2 regions of the Cellulomonas sp. P24 genome follow, and region 2 is predicted to be linked to the other one. Evidence: riboswitches for the same ligand, from Rfam matches in the RefSeq annotation. Region 2 holds a riboswitch; the other holds the start of a gene.
The links. Region 2 has a riboswitch for thiamine pyrophosphate ahead of LJB74_RS09515 (ECF transporter S component). Riboswitches for the same ligand answer to the same signal wherever they lie in the genome.
Positions count from the first base shown of each region.

Region 1: linked by a shared signal. The riboswitch ahead of thiC (phosphomethylpyrimidine synthase ThiC) and the one ahead of LJB74_RS09515 (ECF transporter S component) in region 2 are both predicted to bind thiamine pyrophosphate.

Region 1 covers NZ_JAJDFX010000002.1:4,045,816-4,052,629, forward strand. The annotation lists gene LJB74_RS18865 (MFS transporter) at 1-306, opposite strand, end outside; gene thiD (bifunctional hydroxymethylpyrimidine kinase/phosphomethylpyrimidine kinase) at 431-1,240, opposite strand; gene thiE (thiamine phosphate synthase) at 1,252-1,863, opposite strand; gene thiM (hydroxyethylthiazole kinase) at 1,885-2,742, opposite strand; gene thiC (phosphomethylpyrimidine synthase ThiC) at 2,739-4,397, opposite strand; TPP riboswitch at 4,390-4,498, opposite strand; gene LJB74_RS18890 (flavodoxin domain-containing protein) at 4,694-5,239, shown strand; gene LJB74_RS18895 (NAD(P)/FAD-dependent oxidoreductase) at 5,633-6,814, shown strand, end outside.
Region 2 covers NZ_JAJDFX010000002.1:2,036,475-2,043,288, reverse strand. The annotation lists gene LJB74_RS09545 (Na+/H+ antiporter subunit D) at 1-926, shown strand, start outside; gene LJB74_RS09540 (Na+/H+ antiporter subunit E) at 923-1,495, shown strand; gene LJB74_RS09535 (monovalent cation/H+ antiporter complex subunit F) at 1,492-1,950, shown strand; gene mnhG (monovalent cation/H(+) antiporter subunit G) at 1,950-2,444, shown strand; gene LJB74_RS09525 (BldC family transcriptional regulator) at 2,446-2,673, opposite strand; cyclic di-GMP riboswitch class I at 2,690-2,764, opposite strand; gene LJB74_RS09520 (DUF4235 domain-containing protein) at 2,905-3,180, opposite strand; TPP riboswitch at 3,268-3,373, shown strand; gene LJB74_RS09515 (ECF transporter S component) at 3,474-4,340, shown strand; gene LJB74_RS09510 (ABC transporter ATP-binding protein) at 4,324-6,024, shown strand; gene LJB74_RS09505 (energy-coupling factor transporter transmembrane protein EcfT) at 6,021-6,814, shown strand, end outside.

The sequences.
Region 1 (6,814 bases), 2.0 Mb from region 2:
GACTCGATCGGCCACGGGGCCGAAGATCGCCGAGCCGAGGGGGCGTCCGATGAGGGTTGCGACGAAGACCAGGCCGATGGCCGCGGTCAGATCTCCAGGCCCGTACAGGTGGGCTGCGGCCGGGGCCAGGGCGATCACGGGCAGGAAGATGTCGAACTGGTCGACGTAGTTGCCGAGCACACCGCCCCGAACCGCGCTACGGGCCGCACCCACCGGCGTGGGGGCGGCTCGTGACGGGGACGGCGGACCGCTCGGGTCCGTCGTCGCGGATGCGGGGGAGGCCGACGGCGTGGTGCGTGAGGACATCGGACGGTTGCCTTCCTTCGTGTTGCGGCCGGCGGCCCCGTGGTCGCCCCGGGTGGTGCGAGGCAGGCGGGGCCGGCAGCTCCGGTGTCAGTGCGGTGCCGGTGGGAGCACCAGGGCCATGGCGTCAGGGCGCTGTCGGGGGTGTCGTGGCCTGCGGCCACAGGGCGTGGAAGTGGTGCACGGGACCGGGGCCGTGGCCGACGTCGAGGGCCTCCGCCGCGCGCAGTGCCGCGGTCAGGTAGTCCTTGGCGTCGCCTATGGTGCTGGCCCAGTCGGGTCGGCCTGGGCGAAGGGCTGTGATCGCGGAGGAGAGCGTGCACCCGGTGCCGTGCGTGTTGCCGGTCACCACGCGCGGCGCCGCGAACCGGGTGATTGCCCCCTCGATACTCAACAGGTCGGTGCACTGCGGACCGTCGAGGTGGCCTCCTGTGAGCAGGACACCTGGGCACAGTCGTGTGAGCCTGCCGAGCTGGTCGACGGCGTCTGCGACGGTGACGGCCGGCGCCTCACCGAGCAGGTCGGCGGCCTCGGCGGTGTTCGGAGTGATCAGGTCGACGAGCGGCAGGAGCAGCTCACGCAGGGCATCGGTCGCCTCGAGACTGAGCAGCCTGTGCCCGCTGCTGGCCACCATGACGGGATCGAGCACCACGTAGCGAGGTCGGTGCCAGCGCAGCGCGCCGGCGACGGCTTCGACGACCTGTGTGGTGCCGAGCATCCCGATCTTGACCGCATCGATGCGCACGTCGGCGAACAGCGCCTCGAGCTGGGCGCTCACGAACGCCCCGGAGATCGGGTGGATCGCTGCCACGCCGCGGGTGTTCTGGGCGACCACGGCGGTGATGACGCTCGTGCCGTAGACGCCCAGGGCGGAGAACGTCTTCAGGTCGGCCTGGATGCCCGCACCACCGCTGGGGTCGGTGCCAGCGATGGTCAACGCGTTGACGATCATGGGCGGGCACGCCGCAACGTGGTGGCCACGGCACCGGGGTCAGGTGCGTCGCAGATCGCCGAGACTACCGCGAGCCCGTCGACCCCGGTCGCCCAGACCGACGGTGCGTTGCGGGTGTCGATGCCGCCGATCCCGACGCAGGCAAGGGCGGTGCAGGACCGCAGAGCCGCCAGCGTATCCAGCCCCAGCGCGGGCTGGGCGTCGGTCTTGGTGCGCGTGGGAAACACGGGGCCGATGCCGAGGTAGTCCACGGTCCCGCTGGGCAGTGCGTGCACGTCGGCGATCTCCTCGGGTCGGTGGACCGACTGCCCGATGAGGAACCCCGGTCCCGCCAACCGGCGCGCGTGGCGGGCGCCCAGGTCGCCCTGACCGAGGTGGACGCCTTGAGCACCGCACGCCAAGGCGATGTCGAGGCGGTCGTTGATCAGCAGCGGGACACCCGTGCCAGCCAGTACGTCGCGCAGCTCGGTGGCCAGCACCATCAGCTCGCGTGCGGACGCGTGCTTGTCGCGCAGCTGGACGGCGCTGACCCCGCCGGTCACCGCGGCACGGACCGTGGCCCCGATGTCGCGCCGGTGAGTGTTCTGCGCCCCGATGACCAAGTACACCGACAGGTCCACGGCCACCGTTCAGCCGACGTGGGTGCGCAGGGTGGGGGCGTCCAAGCCGTCCAGGGCATCGAGCAACGAGACGGCGAAGCTTCCAGGACCGGCGCTCGCCGCGGCGGCGACCTCTCCGGCCACGGTCAAGATCGTCGTTGCGGCGCCCGCAGCGATCAGCGGGGAGCTCTCCACGGCGCAGCAGGCCGCGACCAGGGCCCCCAGGGCGCACCCGACGCCGGTCACGCGGGTCATCATCGGGTGACCGGAGTGCACCTCCAGCACCTGGGTCCCGTCGGACAGGTAGTCCACGGCGCCACTGACGGCGACCGTGGTCCCCACCCGCCGGGCAAGCTCGGCCGCACGTTCCAGGGCATCCACCGAGGTGGTCGTCGAGTCCACCCCACGCCCCGCAGCACCGGCGGCACCGGCCAGGGACAAGATCTCCGAGGCGTTGCCGCGCACGACCGCCGGGCCCTGCGTCACGAGCTCGGCCGCGAACCGCGTCCGGTACCCGAGCGCACCGACGGCGACCGGGTCCAGGATCCAGGGGGTGCCGGCACGCTCCGCTGCGGCGACCGCTGCCCGCATCGCGGTGACCTTGTCGGGCGACAGCGTCCCGAGGTTGACCAGCACGGCGTCGGCCACCCGGGCGAACTCCGCGGACTCCTCGGAGTTCTCCACCATCGCCGGCGACGCACCGACGGCCAGCAGGACGTTCGCGGTGAATCCCGCCACCACGATGTTGGTCATGCAGTGCACCAGTGGCCCGCGCGTGCGGATCGCACCCAGGATGCGGATCGCGTCCTGGGCGGACGCGCGCGCACCGGTTGAGAGCGCGGCTCCGGAGGACGACGGGACGGTGGCGGGCTCGGGGACCGTGCTCATCGCCGCACCCCTTCGACGGGCACGTACACCGAGGTGCCCAACCGTGTGAACGCGGCGGACCTTTCGGCCATGCCCGCCTCGATCGCCTCCACGCTGGTCAGGCCGTTCTCGCGGGCGTAGGTGCGCACGTCGGCAGAGATACGCATCGAGCAGAACTTCGGACCGCACATCGAACAGAAGTGCGCGGTCTTCGCGGGCTCGGCCGGCAGCGTCTGGTCGTGGAACGCCCGTGCGGTGTCGGGGTCCAACGACAGCGCGAACTGGTCGTCCCAGCGGAACTCGAACCGGGCCCGGCTCAGCGCGTCGTCACGTTCCTGGGCGCGCGGGTGCGCCTTGGCCAGGTCTGCGGCGTGGGCCGCGATCTTGTAGGTGATGACCCCGGTCTTCACGTCGTCGCGGTCGGGGAGCCCGAGGTGCTCCTTGGGGGTGACGTAGCACAGCATCGCGGTCCCGGCCTGGGCGATCATCGCCGCGCCGATGGCCGAGGTGATGTGGTCGTAGGCAGGTGCGATGTCGGTCGCCAGCGGGCCGAGCGTGTAGAACGGCGCCTCCTCGCAGAGCTCCTCCTCGAGCCGGACGTTCTCGACGATCTTGTGCATCGGGACGTGACCGGGACCCTCGATCATCACCTGCACGCCGTGGGACTTCGCGACCCGGGTGAGCTCACCCAGGGTGCGCAGCTCGGCGAACTGGGCCTCGTCGTTCGCGTCCGCGATGGACCCGGGGCGCAGCCCGTCACCCAGGGAGAACGTGACGTCGTAGCGGCGCAGGATCTCGCAGAGCTCGACGAAGTGCGTGTACAGGAAGTTCTCCTGATGATGCGCCAGGCACCAGGCCGCCATGATCGACCCGCCTCGGGAGACGATCCCCGTCACGCGACCGGCGGTCAGGGGCACGTACCGCAGCAGCACCCCGGCGTGGACGGTCATGTAGTCCACGCCCTGCTCGCACTGCTCGATCACGGTGTCGCGGTAGACCTCCCAGGTCAGTGCAGCCGGATCACCCTTGACCGTCTCCAGCGCCTGGTAGAGCGGCACCGTCCCCACCGGCAGCGGCGAGTTCCGCAGGATCCACTCCCGGGTCAGGTGGATGTCCTTGCCGGTGGACAGGTCCATCAACGTGTCCGCGCCCCACCTGGCCGCCCACACCGTCTTCTCGACCTCCTCGGCAATCGAGGAGGTCACCGCCGAGTTCCCGATGTTCGCATTGACCTTCACCGCGAAGGCCTTGCCGATGATCATCGGCTCGCTCTCCGGGTGCCGATGATTGGCAGGGATCACCGCCCGCCCACGCGCGACCTCCTCGCGCACGAGCTCCGGCGCCAGGCCTTCACGCGCGGCCACGTATGCCATCTCCGCGGTGATGATCCCCGCCCTGGCCCAGGCCAGCTGCGTGGCGGCGCCGTCAACGGGCGCGGGACGATCCCACCGGTCACGGGTCCGCGGCAGGCCGGCCTCGAGGTCAATCTCGGCTGTCGCATCGGTGTAGGGGCCCGAGGTGTCGTACAGGTCCAGGTGCTCACCGTTGCTCAGGTTCACCCGCCGAACCGGCACCCGCATCCCCGCAAACTCCGGGACCTCGACGTGATGCTTGGTGCTGCCGTGGATCGGACCAACGGTCACCGTGGACACGGGTGCAGAACTGGTATGGCGCATCGTGACGCTCTCCCTACGCCGGCATGACCCGGACAGGTTCAACGGTCGACGGCCCTAGCCGTCCTCTCAGCCCGCTGGTGCGGACTCCCGTGGTGGACTAACGCGGCGAGACTACCTCACCCGCGACCGACCCGGCACAGCCTCACCCCACCAGGTCGTCCACGGCGATCGACACCACGATCGACTCGCACGGCAAGCGGTGGGCACCCCGCGTCCAGGGACCTCGGGCCCACCACTCGTCCGAGGGCCCGGTTGAGCATGAACGGTCAACCAGTCGCAGAGCGGAGGCGTGGGGCATGCAGGTCTTGGTCGCAATCGCCTCACGACACGGCGCCACGCGGGAGATCGGCTCGGTCATCGCTGACGCCCTGCGGGCCGGCGGACATGACGTCGTCGAGGCCGATCCGGCCGATGTGGCCCTGCTCGACCCCTACGCCGCCGTGGTGCTCGGTTCGGCCATCTACAACGGGCGCTGGCTGCCCGAGGCGCGCGAGCTCGCCCAGCGCACCGCGACGGCGCTGTCCCATCGCCCGGTCTGGTTGCTCTCCTCGGGCCTGGCCGCTGTACTTCCCTCTGGGGTGAGCTTCCCGACCGAGATGCGCGACCTGAGCGAGCGCATCGCCGCGCGCGGACACAGGAAGTTCGCCGGTCGACTCGACCGCTCCGTGCTGTCGTTCGCCGAACGGACCATCATCGCCGCCGCACGCGGACGCGACGGCGACTACCGCGACCTCGACGCAATACGTGCCTGGGCGGCTGAGATCGCCGCCCAGCTCGACGAGGCGTTCGCGCCGCCCGAGGCGGACACCCGTGCCCGCAGGCGCCGCGACGGTGACAGCTGAGCGGGTCCTCGGACCGGTCGAGTCGTCGACCGGTGGAGCGGCCATCCAGCACGTCGCACCGCACTCAGGGGTGGACCCTTCCGTGGCGTGACGAGCCGCCACACAGGGCTAGGACCAGCCTCGAGGCGCGGTCACCTCGCCACATGTCGGCCAGCCCCAGCGACCGTGAGAGTCGCGCGCCGACCCCGCCGTCGGCTGCGACGACTCGATCCCCGGGACCACCGGCACGCCACCCCAGGGGACTGCACCCGGCCACCGATCCGACTCGCACGCAGCGGGCGTTGATACCCCTGGGGGTAGGTAGGACCTTCGGACCGTGTTCGCGACCGCGTCCGTGAATAACGTGTCTAGTGCGAGCCCGGCAACCCAGCCGCATGGAACGAGGAGTCAGACGTGAAGCAGAGACTGTTGGTTCTAGGTGCCGGGACGGCCGGGACCATGATCGTCAACAAGCTCAGGAAGCACCTGGCCGCGAGCGAGTGGGACATCACGGTCGTGGACCGTGACGACATCCACCCCTACCAGCCCGGGTTCTTGTTCCTGCCGTTCGACATCTACTCCCCGGACCAGATCAACCGGCCCCGACACGCATTCCTCGCACACGGCGTCGACCTCGTGATCGGCGAGGTCGACCTGATCGACCCGGACGCCCAGACGGTCTCCCTCACCGACGGCCGGAACCTGGGATACGACTACCTCGTGATCGCCTCGGGCACCTCGCCGCGGCCCGACCAGACGCCGGGGATGCTCGACGAGGAGTGGCGCAAGAGCATCTTCGACTTCTACACGTTCGACGGCTCGGTCGCCCTGTCCCGGGCGCTGAAGGACTTCGACCACGGGCGCCTGGTCGTGCACATCACGGACATGCCGATCAAGTGCCCGGTCGCGCCGCTGGAGTTCACGTTCCTGGCCGACGCATGGTTGCGCGAGAAGGGACTGCGCGACCGCGTGGAGCTCGTCTACGTGACACCGTTGCCGGGAGTCTTCACCAAGCCCATCGCCTCCGAGGCGCTCGGCGCGATTCTCGCCGGCCGCAACATCACCGTCGAGTCGGACTTCCTGGTCGAGCACATCGACACCGAGACCAAGACGCTGGTCTCCTACGACGAGCGTGAGGTGCCATTCGATCTCCTGGTGACGATCCCCCTGAACATGGGGGCGGACTTCGTCGCCCGCTCGGGCCTCGGGAACGAGCTCAACTACGTGCCGGTGAACAAGCACACCCTGCAGTCCACCGCCCACGCGAACATCTTTGCGGTCGGCGACTCCTCGGACATCCCCGCATCCAAGGCCGGATCGGTCGCCCACTTCTCCGTGGAGATCTTCGTCGAGAACTTCCTGGAGCTGATCGCCGGCAAGCCCATGACCGGGGCGTTCGACGGCCACGCCAACTGCTTCATCGAGACCGGCGACCGCAAGGGCCTGCTGATCGACTTCAACTACGACACCGAGCCGCTGACCGGCAAGTTCCCCCTGCCGGTCGTGGGCCCGATGGACCTGCTCAAGGAGACCTGGGCCAACCACCTCGGCAAGCTCGCGTTCCGCTGGATCTACTGGAACATCCTGCTCCCCGGG
Region 2 (6,814 bases):
AGGTCCTCCTGCTGCTGGCCTTCGGCATCAAGGCGGCCGTGTTCCCGTTGTCCGCCTGGCTCCCCGACTCGTACCCGACGGCGCCCGCCCCGGTCACCGCGGTGTTCGCCGGCCTGCTCACCAAGGTCGGCGTGTACGCGATCCTGCGGACCCAGACCCTGCTGTTCCCGGGCGGGGGCGTCGACGCCGTCCTCATGTGGGTCGCGCTGGCGACGATGCTCATCGGCATCCTCGGTGCCGTCGCGCAGAACGACATCAAGCGTCTGCTCTCGTTCACGCTCGTGAGCCACATCGGCTTCATGCTGTTCGGCATCGCGCTGTCGAGCGAGGCCGGCATGGCGGCAGCGATCTTCTACGTCGTGCACCACATCACCGTGCAGACCGCGTTGTTCCTGGTCGTCGGCCTGATCGAGCGTCGTGGCGGCTCGACGTCGCTCGATCGGCTCGGTGGGCTCGCGAAGGTCTCGCCGGTCCTCGCGGTGCTGTTCTTCGTCCCGGCGATGAACCTCGCCGGGGTGCCGCCGATGTCCGGGTTCCTCGGCAAGATCGGCCTGCTCCAGGCCGGTGTCGCCCAGGGCACGCCGCTCGCGTACGTGCTGGTCGGCGGGAGCGTCGTGACGTCCCTGCTCACGCTGTACGCGCTCGTCAAGGCGTGGAACAAGGCGTTCTGGCAGACGCCACCCGCGGAGCTCCCGACCGACCGGCACCGTACCCGGCTGCCGTTCGGCATGGTCGGCTCCGCCGCGGCGCTCGTCCTGGTCGGCCTGTCGCTCACGATGGTCGCGGGTCCGCTCTACGGTTTCGCGGACCGGACCGCCACGTCGCTGCGCGACCGCACCCCGTACATCGATGCCGTGCTGCCCGACGGCGCTCGCGGGCTCGGGCGTCCCGCTCCGGCCGATCCCGTCGCGGAGGTGCACCCATGACGCTGCACCGTCATCGTCGGCACCTCGCGATGCACGCGCTCACCTACGCCTGGATGGTGGCGGTGTGGGTGCTGCTGTGGGGTGACCTCTCGATCGCGAACGTCCTGGTCGGGGCGGGTCTCGCATTCGTCATCACGACCGTCCTGCCGATGCCGCCGATCGACTTCCACGGGCGGGTGCGACCGCTCGGGATGCTGCGGCTGCTGGGTCACTTCGCGGTCGAGGTCACCCGTGCGTCGTTCCAGGTGAGCGTGATCGCGTTGACGCCCGGCCGGACACCCCGCGGCGCCGTGATCGGTGTCCGGCTCCGGTCGCACTCGGACCTCTACCTGACGATCACCGCGGAGCTCGCGTCGCTCGTGCCCGGCTCCCTGGTGATCGAGGCGCACCGGCTGACCGGGATGCTGTACCTGCACCTCCTCGACGTCACGACGGCCGCGGAGGCCGAGGCGCACCATGCGGCCGTGCTCGGTCTCGAGGAGCGGGTCATGCGGGCCCTGGCCTCCGACGACGAGCTGATCCGCGCCGGCCTACCGGTCCGGCGCCCGACGCGAGGAGCGCGGCGATGACCGTCCTTGCCCTGTTGTGTGCGGTGATGCTCGCCGCCGGCGCGGTCCTGGCGGTCGTCCGGGTGGAGAAGGGGCCGTCGATGCTCGATCGCACGATCGCGATGGACGTCGTCGTCACGGTGCTCATCGCAGCGATCGCCCTCGAGTCGGCGGTGACGCGCAGTGCCGTCGCGGTGCCGATCCTCGTGGTGCTGTCGATCGTCGGGTTCCTCAGCTCGGTGACGATCGCACGGTTCGCCGCCGTCGAGCCGGCGGGCGAAGGTCGGGTGCTCACCCGGGAGGAGGCCGCCGCTGTCGAGGCCGAGCGCGCGGCGCGTGAGGTTGCCGACGAGGAGGCCGAGGTCGCCGAGGAGAGCGGAGCGCAGGACGTGGCTGACGGCGCGGGCGGGGACGCAGGCGTGGGCGGGGATGCCACTGCCGCGGACGCCGCGGACGAACCGGGGGAGGGGGAGTGATGGGGTCGGACGCGTGGACGACGGTCGCGGACGTCGCGGCCGGTGCGTTCCTGCTCGGGGGGTCGTTCCTGGCCTTCGCCGCCGGCGTGGGCGTGCTGCGGTTCCCCGACCTGCTCGCGCGGATGCACGCCGGGACGAAGCCGCAGACCCTCGGGCTGGTGCTCGTCCTCGCCGGTCTCGCGCTCCGCATCCGCTCCGCGCCGGCCGTGTGGGCGCTCGTTCTCGTCGCGATCTTCCAGATGCTCACCGCGCCGGTGGCCGCCCACATGGTCGGCCGCGCCGGCTACCGCACCGGGAAGGTCCCCTCGGCGACGCTCGTGGTCGACGAGCTCACCGTGGACATGCGCCGCGCTGAGCGGGCGCGCGCGGAGCAGATGCGTGCCGAGCAGATGCGCGCGGAGCAGATGCGCGCGGAGCAGATGCATGCCGAGCAGATGCATGCCGAGCACGACGAAGCCGGTCGGTCCGAGGACCGACCGGCTTCGCGTGAGTGAGTTATTCGCCCGACGCCTGCGTGGGGATGCCGCTGAGGAGGCCGCGAACCTCTGCCTCGCGGAACCGGCGGTGGCCGCCGAGGGTCCGGACCGAGGTGAGCTTGCCGGCGTTGGCCCAGCGGGTGACCGTCTTCGGGTCGACGTGGAACAGCACGGCGACCTCGCCAGGCGTCAGAAGCGCGTCGACGCGGGGCGTGTAGCTGCTGGTGTTGAGAAGGCCTGTGGCCATGATGGTTCTCCTGACGTTCGGCAGCCCGGCTGACCGTCACGGTCCCGTGGCTTTGCGTCCCCACCTCGCGGCGGGTTTGCCCTTTTCGCTGACCCCTTGATGATGGACCATATCGGGCATTTGCGCAACATGCGGACATCGGTTCGTCGGATGAACGTGCTGTGATACGCAACGTCCCTGGTCAGCGCGATGGCGTCGATGCGACGCGGCTACCGCCCGGCGGCGAGGCGCTCAACCAGCCCGGTTGGCGTTCACCCGCGCCGCGAGCCGCGCCGTTCCCCGGGCCGTGTAGACCTTCGCGAACGCGACCGCAGCGGCGGTGACCGCAGCCGCGGCGGCGATCTCGACGAACCGGTTCTCGAGGTCCTCGTCGGGCTTCGGCGGACGGTGGCCCGTCGCGGTCTTCCACGCCAGGGTCACCGCGCGCTGAGCCACCCACGCCGCGGCGACCGCGGCACCCGCGCCGGCGATCTTCGCCAGGGTCGAGGGGGCTTCGTCGTCCGCCACGTCGCACCTCCGTGTCCGGGAACGTCGCAGGTGCGACGTGTTCGTCGACCCACGCTAACGCGGGACGAGCCGCGGTGTATTCTCGTTCGCGAACGACAGGGGAGCGCCACCAGGGCGCTGAGAGTGCGGGCGACCGCAGACCCTCGAACCTGATCCGGTTTGCACCGGCGTAGGGAGTCGGGAATCTCGGCCGTGAGCCGGGTGCTGCTCGTCCCGCTGACGGCTGATCACCGTCGACGCGGCAGGGCCGCCCCCGTCGCGGCCCTCCCCGTGTGACGACGGGAGAACTCACCATGGCACTACCTGAAGCACCTCGAGCACCTCGAGCAGACGAGGCAGCGGGATCACCACCGGCATCCGGGGCCGGAGCCACCTCGGCGATCGGCGCCGGCCCGCTCGGCAGCCTCCGGACGACGCGAGCCGTCGTCCCGGCCGCCCTCGGCCTCGCCCTCGCCGTCGCCGTCTGGGCGATCGGCCTACCGGCCGGCCCGTCGTTGTTCGGCTCGTCGCTCGCCGACCTCACCGTCCCGACGGCGGTCCTGCTCGCTCTCACCGGCCTGTGGCTTGCCGGCTGGGCCTCCACGACGCGTGAGTCGTGGCGGGTCGTGGACATCGTGACCGCATCCGTCCTCGGGGTCGCGGGCGGGTTCCTGTTCGTCGTGTGGAACCTCTCGTGGCCGGTCGTGAGCGGGGCGCTCGCCGCGTTCCCCCCGGCGTCGGGCATCGGGGTCGGCATCTGGCTCCTGCCCGGCGTCCTCGGTGCGCTCGTGATCCGCAAGCCCGGCGCGGCGCTCTACACCGAGCTGCTCGCCGCCGTCGTCTCGGCGCTCGTCGGGAACCAGTGGGGATTCTCGACCGTCTGGTACGGGTTCCTCGAGGGGCTCGGCCCGGAGGTCGTCTTCGCGATTCTCCTGTACCGCCGGTTCGGGCTGGGAGCCTCTCTCGGTGGCGGCGCGGCGGCGGGTGTCGTCGTCGGCCTGCTCGACTCGTTCGTGTACTACCCCGAGTTCTCGCCCGCGTACAAGACCGCGTACATCGTCGCGACGATCGTCTCGGGCGTCGTGATCGCCGGCCTCGGCTCGTGGGCACTCACCCGGGCGCTCGCCCGGACCGGCGCGTTGTCGTCGTTGGCGTCGGGCCGAGATGCACGCCGCGTCTGACATCGGCACCGCCGCCACCCCGGCCGTCGGGCTCCGCGCCCGCGGCTGGGGGTGGCGGCACTCGGGACGCCGCGCGTGGGCGTTGCGGGGGGTCGACCTCGACATCGCCCCGGGGGAGCGCGTCCTGCTGCTCGGCCCGAGCGGGGCCGGGAAGTCCACGCTGCTCGCTGCTGCGGCGGGTCTGCTCGACGACGGTGCCGGGGAGTCCGAGGGGACGCTCGAGGTCGATGGTCTCGACACGCGGGCAGCCCGCACGGCGCCGGACGGGCCCGGCGGTCTTCGCGCGCCCGGCACGTCGCGAACCGGGCTGCTCCTGCAGGACCCGGACGCGCAGACCGTCCTCGCCCGGTGCGGTGACGACGTCGCCTTCGGGCTCGAGAACCACGGCGTGCCGCCCGAGCTCATCTGGCCGCGCGTCGACGAGGCGTTGCGGCTCGTCGGTTTCCCGTACGACCGTGCGCACCCGACGTCCGCGCTGTCCGGCGGCGAGCGCCAGCGACTCGCCCTCGCCGGGGTGGTCGCGATGCGCCCGGGGCTGCTCATGCTCGACGAGCCGACGGCGATGATCGACCCCGACGGGGCCCGGCAGCTCGTCAGGTCCGTCGCCGGTGTCATCGGTGCCGCCCCGCACACCGACGGGCGCCTCACGGCGACGCTGATCGTCGTCGAGCACCGGGTGGAGCAGTGGCTGGACGTCGTGAACCGCGTGGTGGTGCTCGAGCCGGGTGGCGGCGTGATCGCCGACGGGCCGGCACTCGAGGTCCTCGCCGACCAGGGGCCCGAGCTGTTCCGCCTCGGCGTGTGGGTGCCGCGCCGGTTCCGGCCCGCGGCCGCGACCCCCGCCCGCGCCCAGGTCGCCCGACCGACGCACGAGCCGGTGCTCCGCGCTCGCGGCCTGGCCGTGCGACGCGGTCGGTTGGCGCCGGTGCTCACGGGGGTCGACCTCGACGTCGTCCCCGGCGAGATCCTCTTCCTCACCGGCGTGAACGGCTCGGGCAAGTCGACGCTGGCGCTCACCCTGGCCGGCCTCGCGGCCCCGGCTGCCGGAGAGCTCACCGCGGAGCCGGAGCTCGCCGGAGACGCCGGCCTGCATCCCGTGCGATGGCGCGCCCGGGACCTCGTGACCCGCGTCGGGACGGTGTTCCAGGAGCCGCAGCACCAGTTCGTGGCCGGGACCGTTCAGGCCGAGCTCGCCGTCGGACCTCACCAGGCCCGGGTCGCCGCCGACGTCGCAGGACGACGGTGCGACGAGACCCTCGCGCGGCTCCGGCTCGGGGCGCTGGCGCTCGCGAACCCGTTCACACTGTCCGGCGGCGAGCAACGGAGGTTGTCGGTCGCGACCGCGCTCGTCACCCGCCCCGGGGTCCTCGTGCTCGACGAGCCGACGTTCGGTCAGGACTCCGTGACGTGGGCGGTGCTCGTCGACCTGCTCCGCGAGCTGCTCATGGACGGGACCGCGATCGTGTGCGCGACCCACGACCGCGACCTCGTCGAGGCGTTCCTCGCCGAAGGACGAGGGCGCGAGCTCCGCGTGGGGGACGGCACCGTCCGACCCGTCGTCGGAGGCGCCGCACCGGGACCGACCGACGCGGTTCCGGGCGCGATGAGTGCGGGCGCCGCGGGCCCGGGCACGGGGCGACCGGCCGACAGCGCGGCGGCTCCCGTCACGGTGGTGCCGACATGACCGTCCTGACGCTCGGCGCCGACCCCGAGCTGCGGCCCGGGGCGTTCGTCGCGCGGGCCAACCCCGTCGCGAAGCTCGCCGTCGCGCTGCTCGTCTCGCTGACCCTGCTGCTCACGGTCGACGTCGTCACCGCCGGCGTCGCCCTGGCACTGGAGGTGGCGGCGCTGCCGTGGTGCGGTCTGAGCCCGCGGGGACTGCTGCGTCGCGGCTGGATCGTGCTCGTCGGCGCGGTCCCGGCGGGGCTCGTGACCATGTGGCTCGGCGTGGACTCGGGCGAGGTGCTGCTCGCGCTGGGACCGGTGACCGTGACGCAGGGGTCGTTCCTGGCCGGGTGCGCGATCGCGCTGCGGATCCTCTCGGTCGGGCTCCCCGGTGTGGTGCTGCTCGCGACGACCGACCCGACCGACCTCGCCGACGCGCTCGCCCAGGTCGCCCGGCTGCCGCACCGGTTCGTGCTCTCGGCGCTCGCGGCCATGCGCCTGTTCGCGCTGATGGGCACCGAGTGGGAGTCGCTCGGCGCGGCACGTCGAGCCCGCGGGATCGGGGACGACGGCGCGGTCGGACGTGCCCGCACCACGGCGGGGCAGGTCCTGGCGTTGCTCGTGCTCGTCATCCGCCGCGGGACCCGACTGGCGATGGCGATGGAGGCGCGCGGGTTCGGCGGTCCGGGGACGCGGACCTGGGCCCGGACGAGTCGGCTGCGCCGATCGGACGTCGGCGTCGTCATCGGCGGCGTGGTGATCGTGACCGTCGCGACCGCAGCAGGCATGCTGGCCGGGACCTGGCACCT